2 regions of the Peribacillus sp. NPDC006672 genome follow, and region 2 is predicted to be linked to the other one. Evidence: riboswitches for the same ligand, from Rfam matches in the RefSeq annotation. Region 2 holds a riboswitch; the other holds the start of a gene.
What was found. Region 2 has a riboswitch for cyclic di-GMP ahead of ACQKKK_RS02000 (anti-repressor SinI family protein). Riboswitches for the same ligand answer to the same signal wherever they lie in the genome.
Positions count from the first base shown of each region.

Region 1: linked by a shared signal. The riboswitch ahead of sinI (DNA-binding anti-repressor SinI) and the one ahead of ACQKKK_RS02000 (anti-repressor SinI family protein) in region 2 are both predicted to bind cyclic di-GMP.

Region 1 covers NZ_JBNNOR010000003.1:204,830-210,700, reverse strand. Annotated here, with positions in the region: gene secA (preprotein translocase subunit SecA) at 1-2,017, opposite strand, end outside; gene ACQKKK_RS06900 (helix-turn-helix domain-containing protein) at 2,437-2,760, shown strand; gene sinI (DNA-binding anti-repressor SinI) at 2,906-3,046, opposite strand; cyclic di-GMP riboswitch class I at 3,078-3,162, opposite strand; gene hpf (ribosome hibernation-promoting factor, HPF/YfiA family) at 3,871-4,428, opposite strand; gene ACQKKK_RS06885 (flagellar protein FliT) at 4,682-5,023, opposite strand; gene fliS (flagellar export chaperone FliS) at 5,023-5,424, opposite strand; gene ACQKKK_RS06875 (flagellar hook-associated protein 2) at 5,451-5,871, opposite strand, start outside.
Region 2 covers NZ_JBNNOR010000001.1:403,892-409,762, forward strand. Annotated here, with positions in the region: gene ACQKKK_RS01985 (CpsD/CapB family tyrosine-protein kinase) at 1-294, opposite strand, end outside; gene ACQKKK_RS01990 (YveK family protein) at 284-1,027, opposite strand; gene ACQKKK_RS01995 (acyltransferase family protein) at 1,124-2,302, opposite strand; cyclic di-GMP riboswitch class I at 3,306-3,387, shown strand; gene ACQKKK_RS02000 (anti-repressor SinI family protein) at 3,406-3,528, shown strand; gene ACQKKK_RS02005 (hypothetical protein) at 3,785-3,922, shown strand; gene ACQKKK_RS02010 (hypothetical protein) at 4,214-4,363, shown strand; gene ACQKKK_RS02015 (VanZ family protein) at 4,360-4,845, shown strand; gene ACQKKK_RS02020 (hypothetical protein) at 5,442-5,871, shown strand, end outside.

The DNA.
Region 1 (5,871 bases), on a different contig from region 2:
CTACAGTGATTGAGCCTTCATTGAATAGGTTACCATTCAGGTAATCGACTAGACCTTGTAAATTCCAGCCTTCCTCATCGCCCATTGGTGCAAATACGGCAACATTGCGTTGGATGGATGCCGTAATCATCTTTTCGACGATTTCTCGTAGGTTCTCACTTTCCATTACATCGAAACGCTGCTTATAAATAATTTCCCGTTGTTGACGGAGAACATCATCATATTGCAGTAACTGCTTACGTGAGTCGAAGTTATTGCCTTCGACCCGTTTCTGTGCGGATTCAACGGCCCTGGTCACCATTTTACTTTGAATTGGCTGGGAATCATCCATACCAAGGCGTGCCATCATGCTTTTCATGTTATCCGAACCGAAGCGGCGCATCAATTCATCTTCCATTGATAAATAGAATTGAGTGACCCCGGGGTCTCCTTGACGGCCGGAACGACCACGCAACTGGTTATCTATACGCCTGCTTTCATGGCGCTCCGTACCGATGACAGCAAGTCCACCAAGCTCCTTGACCCCTTCACCAAGCTTGATATCCGTACCACGGCCTGCCATGTTGGTAGCGATCGTGACTGAGCCTTGATTACCTGCATTCGCAATGATTTCCGCTTCACGTTCATGGTTCTTTGCATTCAAAACATCGTGAGGGATCCCTTTTTTAGATAAATAGGCAGAAATGACTTCAGATGTTTCGATGGCAACCGTACCGACAAGCACAGGCTGACCCTTTGTATAACGCTCGGCGATGTCTTCCACAACAGCCTTGAATTTCCCATCAGTTGACGCGTATATAAGATCTGCCCGGTCATCCCTAACGATATTCCTGTTTGTCGGGATCGCAATGACATTCATATTATAGATATTGCGGAATTCCTCTTCTTCCGTTTTGGCTGTACCAGTCATACCGGAAAGTTTTTCGTACATCCTGAAATAGTTCTGGAACGTAATCGTCGCAAGAGTCATGCTTTCATTTTGAATCTCAAGGCCTTCTTTCGCTTCAATCGCCTGGTGGAGACCTTCACTGTAACGGCGGCCCTTCATCAAACGGCCAGTGAATTGGTCAACGATGACAATCTCGCCTTCTTGGACCACATAATCCACATCCAAATGCATGGAAACATGCGCCTTCAACGCCTGATTAATATGATGATTCAAAGTAACGTGACTAATATCGAATAAATTATCGATGTTAAACGCTCTTTCAGCTCTGTTCATCCCATCTTCGGTCAGCTGAACGCCTTTTGTCTTTTCATCATACGTGTAGTCCGTATCTTTTTGTAACGTTCTCACAAACGCATTGGCTTGAATATAAAGCTGGGCCGATTTTTGTGCGGAACCGGAAATGATCAAAGGCGTTCTCGCCTCATCTATCAAAATCGAATCGACTTCATCAATGACAGCAAAGTGCAGTGGGCGCTGTACCATTTGTTCTTTATATAACACCATATTGTCACGCAGGTAATCAAAACCTAGCTCATTATTCGTGCTATACGTAATGTCAGCATTGTACGCCTCTTGTTTTTCTTCTTTAGAATGACTGTTCAAATTCAATCCGACGGTCAAGCCAAGAAAATCATACAATACACCCATCTCAGTAGCATCACGGTGGGCCAGATATTCGTTGACAGTAACGACATGTACACCTTTACCAGTAAGCGCGTTTAAATAAACCGGCATGGTGGAGGTTAATGTTTTACCTTCCCCTGTTTTCATCTCGGAGATATTTCCATCATGAAGCGATGCCCCACCCATGATTTGAACACGGTAAGGATATAGGCCTAGAGCACGCTTTGCCCCTTCACGCGCAACCGCAAAAGCCTCAACTAGCAAATCATCCACTGTTTCCCCATTTTGATAACGCTCTTTAAACTCACCTGTTTTGGCACGCAGCTGTTCATCCGATAACGCAGCCGTCTTATCAGCCAGCGCTTCGACCTGATCAGCGATTTTTTCCAAACGCTTTATTTCCCGCTTATTCGGATCAAAAACTCTATTTAATATATTAAGCATTCAATAACGCTCCTCTATTATGGTAATGATCGTTCAATAACAAAATTCATATAAGTAAGAAGAAACACACCTTCTATTATTACAATCCACGCTTAATTTTACCACTTCTATCCTAGAGGTACAACTTCATGTCACTTCCTGGCCATTGACCTGAATTCAATTCTTGCGAAAAACAATGGATAAATGAAGAGTAAAACTGTTAAAATAAAAGGAAGTATAAAAAATATATTGCAAACTCCCCACTATTCCAATGCAAATGAGAATTATCCATAACCTTCCATCACTAGATCTGTGTCCTTCTCTAGCGATAACCTGTCAAGGTAATCCAGCCTTAAAGGCTCCTTGTTTTGAATGATTTAATGTGGGCTACTCAAACTTATAAGCAGAAGATAAATAGAACATGTTTCGAGGTGGTATTGATGATTGGTGAACGTGTAAAAAAACTGCGGGAAGAAAAGAAAATGTCCATGACTGAACTCGCCGATAAAGCGGGGGTGGCAAAGTCTTACTTAAGTTCGCTCGAGCGAAACTTACAAACGAATCCTTCTATTCAATTTCTTGAAAAAATCTCCGCCGTGCTTAACATTCCTGTTGATGCCCTTCTTTACGATGCACCAAATAAGGAAAACTTGGACACTGATTGGATGAAAATCGTTGAGGAGGCTATGAATTCTGGTGTATCAAAACAACAATTCAGGGAATTCATCGAGTTTAATAAATGGAGAAAAGGTAAAGAAGAATAGTAGTTTAATAGTCTACCTACATAATCCTGAAGAATACAGCTTGAATGAACTAGATTTGCTAGAATCTCATGGAAGAATAAAACCCTATAAACAGCTAATGAATTGAACCACTGTTTATAGGGATGTTTTCGATGCTTTTCAGTACTTAGCTTTCTTCGTTCTCCTCTAATGTAACCTCAAGGCTTTCCCGTTCAAATAAAGCACTAATTTCCTCTTTTTTGAAACCCAAGCTCCTTGCTTCTAAAATCAACTTTACCCATTCTTGATCTATTTCCACATTAGCCACCTCTTCTACCTCCTAAAATACCCTTTGTATTTCAGGCAGACCAGCCATCGTAGTCGCTAAACCTTAGACCTGTGCCTTTGCGCCCTCATCTTTCAATAAGTTTGCCTTTGTCGTGGTACCTCTTACCAAATACATTCTTTTAATCATATTATAACGGATATACACTCCATATATTGCTATTTTATGTCGGTAATCTATCTAAATGCAAACCTTTTATCCGACAAAATATTACAATATTGGGAAAATGCAACATTCAATTCAATCATTATCAAAGTCCTATTCTATTCGTTTTTTATAAAACGAGGATAACTGCATTCATTAACCATTCGATGGGACCTATTAATTCTCTCCACTTTAAGTGCATCCAAGGCTTTTTGCACAGTTAAGTCCTCACCGCAGATCGGGCAAAGCCACTTTCCATATTCTGCACTGCTAAAGGAAGCCCTATAGCATTTATGGCAATTCTTTCGATACAAAAAAAAACACTCCCTCTGCACCTTGATCAAATTGTTTTTTATAAAAAACTAATTGTTCTTTTTAAAGAACTGACAATTTGAGTATAGTACAAAAGATAGAGGTGTTTGAATAGGTAAAACTAACTATTTATCTCATTAAAGAACAAAAACCGTTCGTTAAAATGAATTTCGAAAGGCAAATGATACGGTCATTTTTTATACCTTTTGATTCATTTCCATCTAAACTTAGTAAAATAGTAATAAAATAATCAACAGCACTCGTCGGCTATGAATGTAATGGTAAACTACCAAAATGCTAAAAAAGCACAACCCAGAGACTGGGCTGTGCTTTTGATTTCAGATTCATCATTAACTAGGTTCAATTAATCCGTAGCGTCCATCTTTACGTCGGTACACCACGTTCGTTGTGTTAGTATCCGCATTCGTATATACGAAGAAACTGTGACCAAGCATATTCATTTGTAAAATGGCTTCTTCACTGTCCATCGGCTTCAAATCAAAGCGCTTATTGCGGACCACTTCAATATCAGTATCATCTTCGAATTCATCCATCACTTCGTCAACTTCCGTATTGAAGGCGAATGCCTCGGGAGTCGTAGATAAGTTGTTCCGGAACTTACGATTGACCTTTGTTTTATGTTTACGAATTTGGCGTTCAAGCTTATCATTGATCAAGTCAATGGCAGCATACATATCCGCATTTTCCTCTTCAGCGCGAAGAACCAAATTCTGCATAGGAATCGTCACTTCGACCTTGGATGTATTATTGTTCACTTTCAAATTCACTAACACATTTGCATCTGGTGTATTGTTAAAATATCGTTCTAACTTGCCAATTTTCTTTTCGACGTATTCTCGAATTGCTGGAGTTACCTCAATGTTTTCACCGCGTACGTTGTAATTCATAAAGTGAGTCCTCCTTAAATTAAGACTATACAGTTAGATTCTACAATACCCCTCCGGTTCCCTTTAGAAACACATCATGAAATATGTCGAAATTATGAAACAATTGTCGGAAGGTTTTGGAAAGGGTTGATGTCTGCCCTAGCTTCATTATAACAAATGCCTAGCCATAAAGAAAAAATTAAGCGCGAATTATTTACAGAAATTTTAAAAATATTTAACATAAAAACCGTTTGGAATCCAAACGGCTGGGTAATTAATTTCTTTTATCGTAGAACATGCCATCGATTGATAGACTTTCATACGGGTTCGTGTATTTATTAGATGATTCTTTTTTAACACTGAGCTGTTTGATATCGCGTTGGATTTCTACTTTTTGTTCTTCGAGAAGTTGTGAAACTTTTTCATTGAGTTCGATTAACTTCTTCCCTAATTCCTGTTCAGAATCAGAAAAAGGCGGTTGAATCCCTGCCATCGACTTCTCCCGCTCCTCAAGTAAAGCCTCTACTTTTTCAATTTTCCGGTCCCGATCCTGATCATTTTCCAACGTCGAAAGCAATTGGTTCGTTGCCTCATAAAAATTTTGAATAGCTCCCATTATACTTGACCACTATTAGCAAATTGCTTCTGGCGGTTCAACTGAATAGCTTCCTTCCATGTATCGCGAAATTCCATGACAAACCCTTCAACCTCTTCTAAAATATCCAGATCACTTTTAATGTTGGCTTCAATCAAGCGTCGATTCAAATAATCATAAAGGGACATTAATTCCTTGGATATAGCCAGATCCATTTTTAAAGTGACCATCAGCTCCTGAATGATTTTTTGCGCTTTAATTAAATTCGTGTTTTTTTCTTGAAAGTTTTTTTCCGCAATTGCTTTTTTGCCCAGTGTTATAAACTTAAGGCATCCATTATAAAGCATTAACGTAAGGTCACCTGGAGAGGCAGTATTCACCGAATTTTGTTGATAAGATTGGTAGGGATTATTGTTTGCCATCATTCAAACTTCCTTTCTAAAATTGCTTAGCTGAAATACTGAGCTAGGCTGCTGCTTTGACTATTTGCTTTCGAAATCGCTTTCTCCATCGCTGTGAATTGATTATAATAACGGGTTTCTAAAGCCTTCAGCTTGACTTGCCAACTATCAATTTTTGTATTATAACTATTTAAAAGTTTTCCAATCGAAAAGGAATTATTAACGGAAGATGATGACTTACCTGCTTTATCCTGAATATTAGTCATCGCCGATTTTATATCAGCTCTTAACCTTTTGGCTAATCCCATTTCACCCGTTGTTTCTCCTGATTTCATAAACAAATTATAAATTTTGTTTGGATCCTCTGAAATAGCAGCACGCAGTTTTTCTTCGTTAATGGTTAGCTTACCACCTTCAAGATAGTTACTTGTAGTAGTTATTCCAATTTCACTTAATGAGTTGACGGAG
Region 2 (5,871 bases):
ATTTAAAAGCAAGTTGGTCAAACCGAATGAATTATCGATATTAAACACTTGATGCAGCGAAGGTTGACGCAGGTTGGCATCCACTACCAGCACCCGTTTACGTTGCTCAGAAAAGGCAAGTGCTAAGTACGCGGTGGCATTGGCAATATTCTGTGATTGTGAAATGGATGTAATCATTAATATTGACTCGTCTTTTTGAAGATTGGACTCGATATTGTTACATATTGAGTAAAATTGCTCTTTATTGGTTTCATTTAGGTAAAAGGATTGTTTCCTTGTGAATTTAATACTCACTATATTCACCCCGTTTTGTGGAAGGTAAGGTTTTATAAGTTGTTTTGCGTTTTCTGTTTTTCCATGTTGTATTTAAATCCAACCTTCCTAATAATGGAATCCCGAGCAGTTCAAGTTCCCGATCGGAATAGGTCGAATCATCAAAGTGTTCTCTAAGAAGTGCTAAACCTATTCCAGCGAAAAAGCCTAAAACGATTGAAATGGCTATAATGAATTTGGGCTTGGGGAAAAGCAGTTCTGCTTGTCCCATTTCATTATCAGTGAGAATGCTAAGCTGTTTAACGTTGGTAATGTCTTTAAATGTAGAGATGGAATGCCTTGCGACAGTCTGGGCGATATCTTTAGCGGAATCAGGATTCGAATCCTTGACGGTAATCGTAATAATTTGTGAATTATCTCTATTGGTAATGGAAACTTGCTTAAGTAAGTCATAACTTGAAGTCTTAAGATGCAATTCCTCTTTAACCCCTATCATGATTTGAGGACTTTTAATGATGTCCATATAGGAAAGAGCCAGTTGTCTATTCTCTTGAACTTTATTCATCGAAGCGTCCTTTTCGTCCATGCTCAAAGATCCTGCCAGGACTTGAGTTGAGTACTGATAAGTTGGCTTCATAAGGTACATGGACGAAAAAATAATGAAACCAGTAATGCAAAATGCAGAAAGTATTATGATAAATATTCGCTTTTTTAAGATTCGTATAAAGTCTTTTATTTTCACTTTTTCATTCATCGATTTCACCACTTTTTTAGAGATAAGTAAGAATACGTTTAAAACTTGAAGAGAATAATTATATTTTGCAATACGGCAGTAATAGAATGTGAGCAATTATCCTATTTTGCGCTTTAGTACTATTGGAACATTGGATATTTCTGTTCCTTGTTTGTTTCTCGTGAAATACGATCCGAGGCTCATGCATGGTTTTTCCACGAATAGATAGGCTACTGAAGAGAGTAAAAAAGAAAAGAAAAATGAAAAAACCAATATTAAACCGGTAGGCAGCTTGTTATAGAATAGGTACATGAATGAGAATAAGGATATGAGATGATACAAATATAAGCTATATGAAATTTTCCCTAGAAAAGTTAGCATTCTAGACCTTAAGAGAGTTGAAACTGTTTGCGAAGATACGCTCATGGTGATAAAGATGCAAACACCGCACGAGACCACATAGTCCCTGAAAATATAATTGTTTAAAAAATCCACTTCGCCAATAATACCTTCGTACATAAAACAGATAATCGCCCACATCAGCAATGAGGTTTTTACAGTTTTTTTCATTTTAAAGGTATAGGCAAAGAGTGTATGCCGATATTTTGCTAACATAGCTCCCATTAAAAAAAGAGTACTATAATGGAAACTTAGAATAATGCTGGTTATATCCACACTAGAACCAAATAAATATAAACACACAGTCGAAGAAAAAATTAAAACAAAAAGCCATAATAATGAATATTTGAGCTTTCTTCGTATAAATAAAAGTACCAGTACAGGGAATACAATTGAAATTCTCATTTCGTGGACAAGTGACCATATTACATTGTTATAGGCGTCTGTATTGAACTGACCAATAAACAAAAGATGTTCTATTAATAAGGAAGGAGTGTCAAGAGCTGTCCAAGATTTACTAAACCAGTCAGTGATAAAGGGTAAATCAATATGGCTTAAAAGTCTTTTCGCCAATATAGCCAAGCTTATTGCCACTAGATATGGTATATAAATTCGAAACACTCGTTTTATTAGATATGTAGAATAGCGGAATTTAGCACTAGTAACTGATAAATACAAAACAAAACCACTCAATACAAAAAATAGAATGACAGATTCATTTCCACTACTGAAAAAAAGGCGTAGAGGAGTTTCCTTGAACAAATAAATCATATAGGGACTGTTTGAGTCGTATTTATAATTTGCATAGGCAGGGTAAACCATCAAATAATGCCCGATTAACACAATGAGAGCTGCTAAACCCCTTAATGAGTCGAATTCCTCATATCTACTAGTCATATCCTCCTCCAACCATTTTTTTTATAATATAGCATTTGTTCTTAATAAAGTATATATAGTTCTATAAAACAGACAAAATTAGACAAAAAAAGTAAAAGTTAAACCATATTATCCTAACTTTCAATTATTAAATGTTTAATGGGCGTACTATTAGTATTTAATAATTAAGGAGAGTATTTGAAAGAAGGAACACATCATGGTTAAGTTAAATCGAAGTTTCAGATTATGAAAAAGGGATTTCGGACTTTTGTCCAGGAGGATAAACACTGTTCCTATCACCCTTAATTCACTTAAGGGATGGATTTTGCGGATCATCCAGCAGTTATGGATTAAAGAGGAAACATTCAAGCTGCTGATGCTAATTCGTCCTAAGAGGGATACAAATTAGATAATCAAATAGAACCAATAATGCTGATTGACATAATAATGTAAAGATGGTAAGTTCAATCTGAATATTCGTTATAAAGAACAATGTGTTCGTTAAAGGTTGGAAGTTTGAAGGATTAAAGTAATGAAAAATGTAAAATAATAAATTCTACTTTTAAATATATATACCTATCATTTATTAAAAGCAAAAGCTCAATTAATGAGTTATAGAAAGGATGAATTTTAATGCCTTTATACCAAATGAGAGAAATATGGACACCTTTAAAATTAGTTGGAGTTAAGTTTTTTAAAACAGATGAAGGAAGTATTTTTATGAAAGTTTTTAATAAACGTCGAAGAAAGTTAAATTAATGCATTTTTTTAATGGCAGTTCAGCTTGTTTATGATTGATCGGAATTTCCCAATATACCTAGTTTTAAGACAATTTCTTTGAAGGATTTTGTAGAATGATGGCAGAAATTAACGAAAATTATTAATGATTAATACTTTAGTTTTAAAGTATAATTAACATGAATATAGTATTAAAGGCTTAGAAAAAATATAATGGGGTGTCGACTTCTTAAAAAAGTAGAATTGCACGCCATGAAACTAAATGGGAAAATTAAATGTTAAATATTCTTGAGAAAAGCAAACCTATTGAAAAGTAGGGACGCAAAATTACAGGTCTAAGGCTATGCTAAGACGGCTGTGTTACCACAAATTAGGCGGGAATTTTCATGAAAGCAAACAATGAATTAGAAGAATGGGTTTATTTAATGTTGGAGGCGAAAAACTCAGGATTATCCATTGAAGATGTGCGTGACTTCATCGTAACAAATAAATCTAGAGTAAAACAGTAAATCATGGGATTAGCAATATTTACTTTAGGGAAGGCTGATATACAGTCTTCTTTTTTTGTGGATCCTCTAAGGGATAAATAGGAATTTTAAGTTCACCTAACCTTCTATAGTTTTACGAAAAATAACCTACAAAAAAATAGTGAATAATACCTAAATGTTTTCGGGTATGTGCCGATATAACTATAAAGATCAAGCAAAGGGACTTCGCGGCAGGCGATGTCAGATAGCTGCCATCAAAATAAAAGGAGATTATTTGATGACAAAAAACAAATTCATTACGTTCGAGGAAGTTTATGAAAAGAAACAAAGAAGCAAGAAGATTTTTATTGGGACTTATATTACCATTACTTTAGTATTGATTTCATTGATGACTTATTTAATGGGGCAATCATGATAGAGGGTGTCGAATGGGCTGAGGAATCGGTCCTTTTTGTTTCTTTTTCATTTGGCTTTTACACCAAATGAACTACATATATTCAACTGATGATTTTGATATTCCGTCAGTTATGAACTTTTTGTGATCATATCTTTTAATATTTCTTTAAAAATTCAGATTTTACCCTTTTGTAGATTCATTCCGCTTGCCAATCACCAATTTATATGTGATTATCAAATAAAAGAGCTATATTCCTTATTTTTGAAAAAAAGGATTAGGACAACAGTATGAAATGGTGGCTCAATTATATTGGAGTGGAAAATTCAAATGGATTTTTTTGATGTTTTAAAAGACACTTTTGCCAAAGGAGAGTCTGGGCAGGATGTTACTGTAAATGAACTTGTGGAGGAGATTAAGGAGAAATTAAGCGGGATCATGGAAGAACCTGATAGTATATGATCCGTAGATATTTCGTCCCGGGTTTGCTCGTTTTATGGGCGATGGTCATCTTCTTTTTTTCCTCGCAAACGTATGAGGAGCAAAGCATTTCCCCTTTATTAGCACAGTTCAATACGCCGTATTGGTATGATAGATTAAGCGGCATTTCATTCATGTATGGTGGTGTTGAAGTAAGTGTCCAAACAGCTGGAGTGAACGGTTTTCTGGAGTTTTTCCTTCGGAAGGGTGCCCATCTTTTTATCTTTTTTGTGTTTGGATTATTGACATATGGTGTTTGGCGCCGTTTTGTGAAGAATCCTGTTCTTTCGTTTTCAGGCGCTTTTTTATGCGTCCTTTTTTATGCGAGTGCGGACGAGCTGCATCAAAAACTAACGGGTGGACGAACTCCCTTGTGGCAGGATGTCATGCTGGACACGTTTGGCGGTTTGCTGGGAATTTTCTTTTTTCTTATCTTTTATCGATGGAGAAGTCCTAGAATCTGAAGAAATCATTTCACATAAACTTCTAACAATATGCTTTTCTTTTGGAGTGCCCGCACAGGAAAAAATGAATAAAAACAAGTATAAAAGCAGTGGATTTCGCAAGTGAAATCGCACTGCTTTTCGTGTTTTTTAGGATGAAAATCTTTTTATTCTATTGGCTGATGAATTGTTATTTACGTATAATCGAATATCCCAGATGAAAAGTCATAACAAAGTAAGTGGAGAGTTGAAAATTGCCGTCTCTTGACGGCAATGTCAACTTTTCATTCTTCCTTAGAATAATTCAAATGTAGCTACGCTCTTTTATATGTCTTTAACAATCCTGATAGGCTGCACAGCATTATTATTCTGGGCTTTATTTGGTTCTGCATTTAAGAAGATATTTGCAAAATACGATAATGTGTTTATTACTCATTTATTCTGCCATTGCAATTTTCTAAAGAAAGGCCCATTTGGAATGAATCCACATGAGCGAAAGTAACATGCCGAAGTTAGAGGGATTTCGACCGCATAAAGGGATTACAACAACATGCTTCTTTTTTATCGTTATCCCTTATATATATAAATAAATGATAACCTGTGAGGGTGATTGATGAGTGAGGAGACAAAATAAGGTTCAACTGGGAGCATTGGCGATTATTCTCCTGGCTTTAGCAGCAGGGGTTTGTATCATTTTTCTTTGGCCGAGCGGTTCAAAAAGCGTTGTGGAAGATTTTTATGAGTATGAAAGTGAAGCGGAGTTCGGGAAGTCCTGGGATTTGTTAAGTTCTGAAATGAAGCTGCGGTTTCCGAATCGGGCAGATTATGTACAAAATCGCTCCCATGTGTTTTTACAGCATATGGATGTGGAGACCTTTCAGTATGATATAGGCCGAATTAAGAAAGTGAAGAACTGGAGTCTGGATAAGGGTGGAAGGGTGCATAAAACGGCCTTTAAAATTCCAGTTACACAGGTCTTCAATTCTCGCTTTGGGGTGTTTAAATTGGAACAGGAATGCTATGTCGTAAAAGAAAAAGGCGAATGGC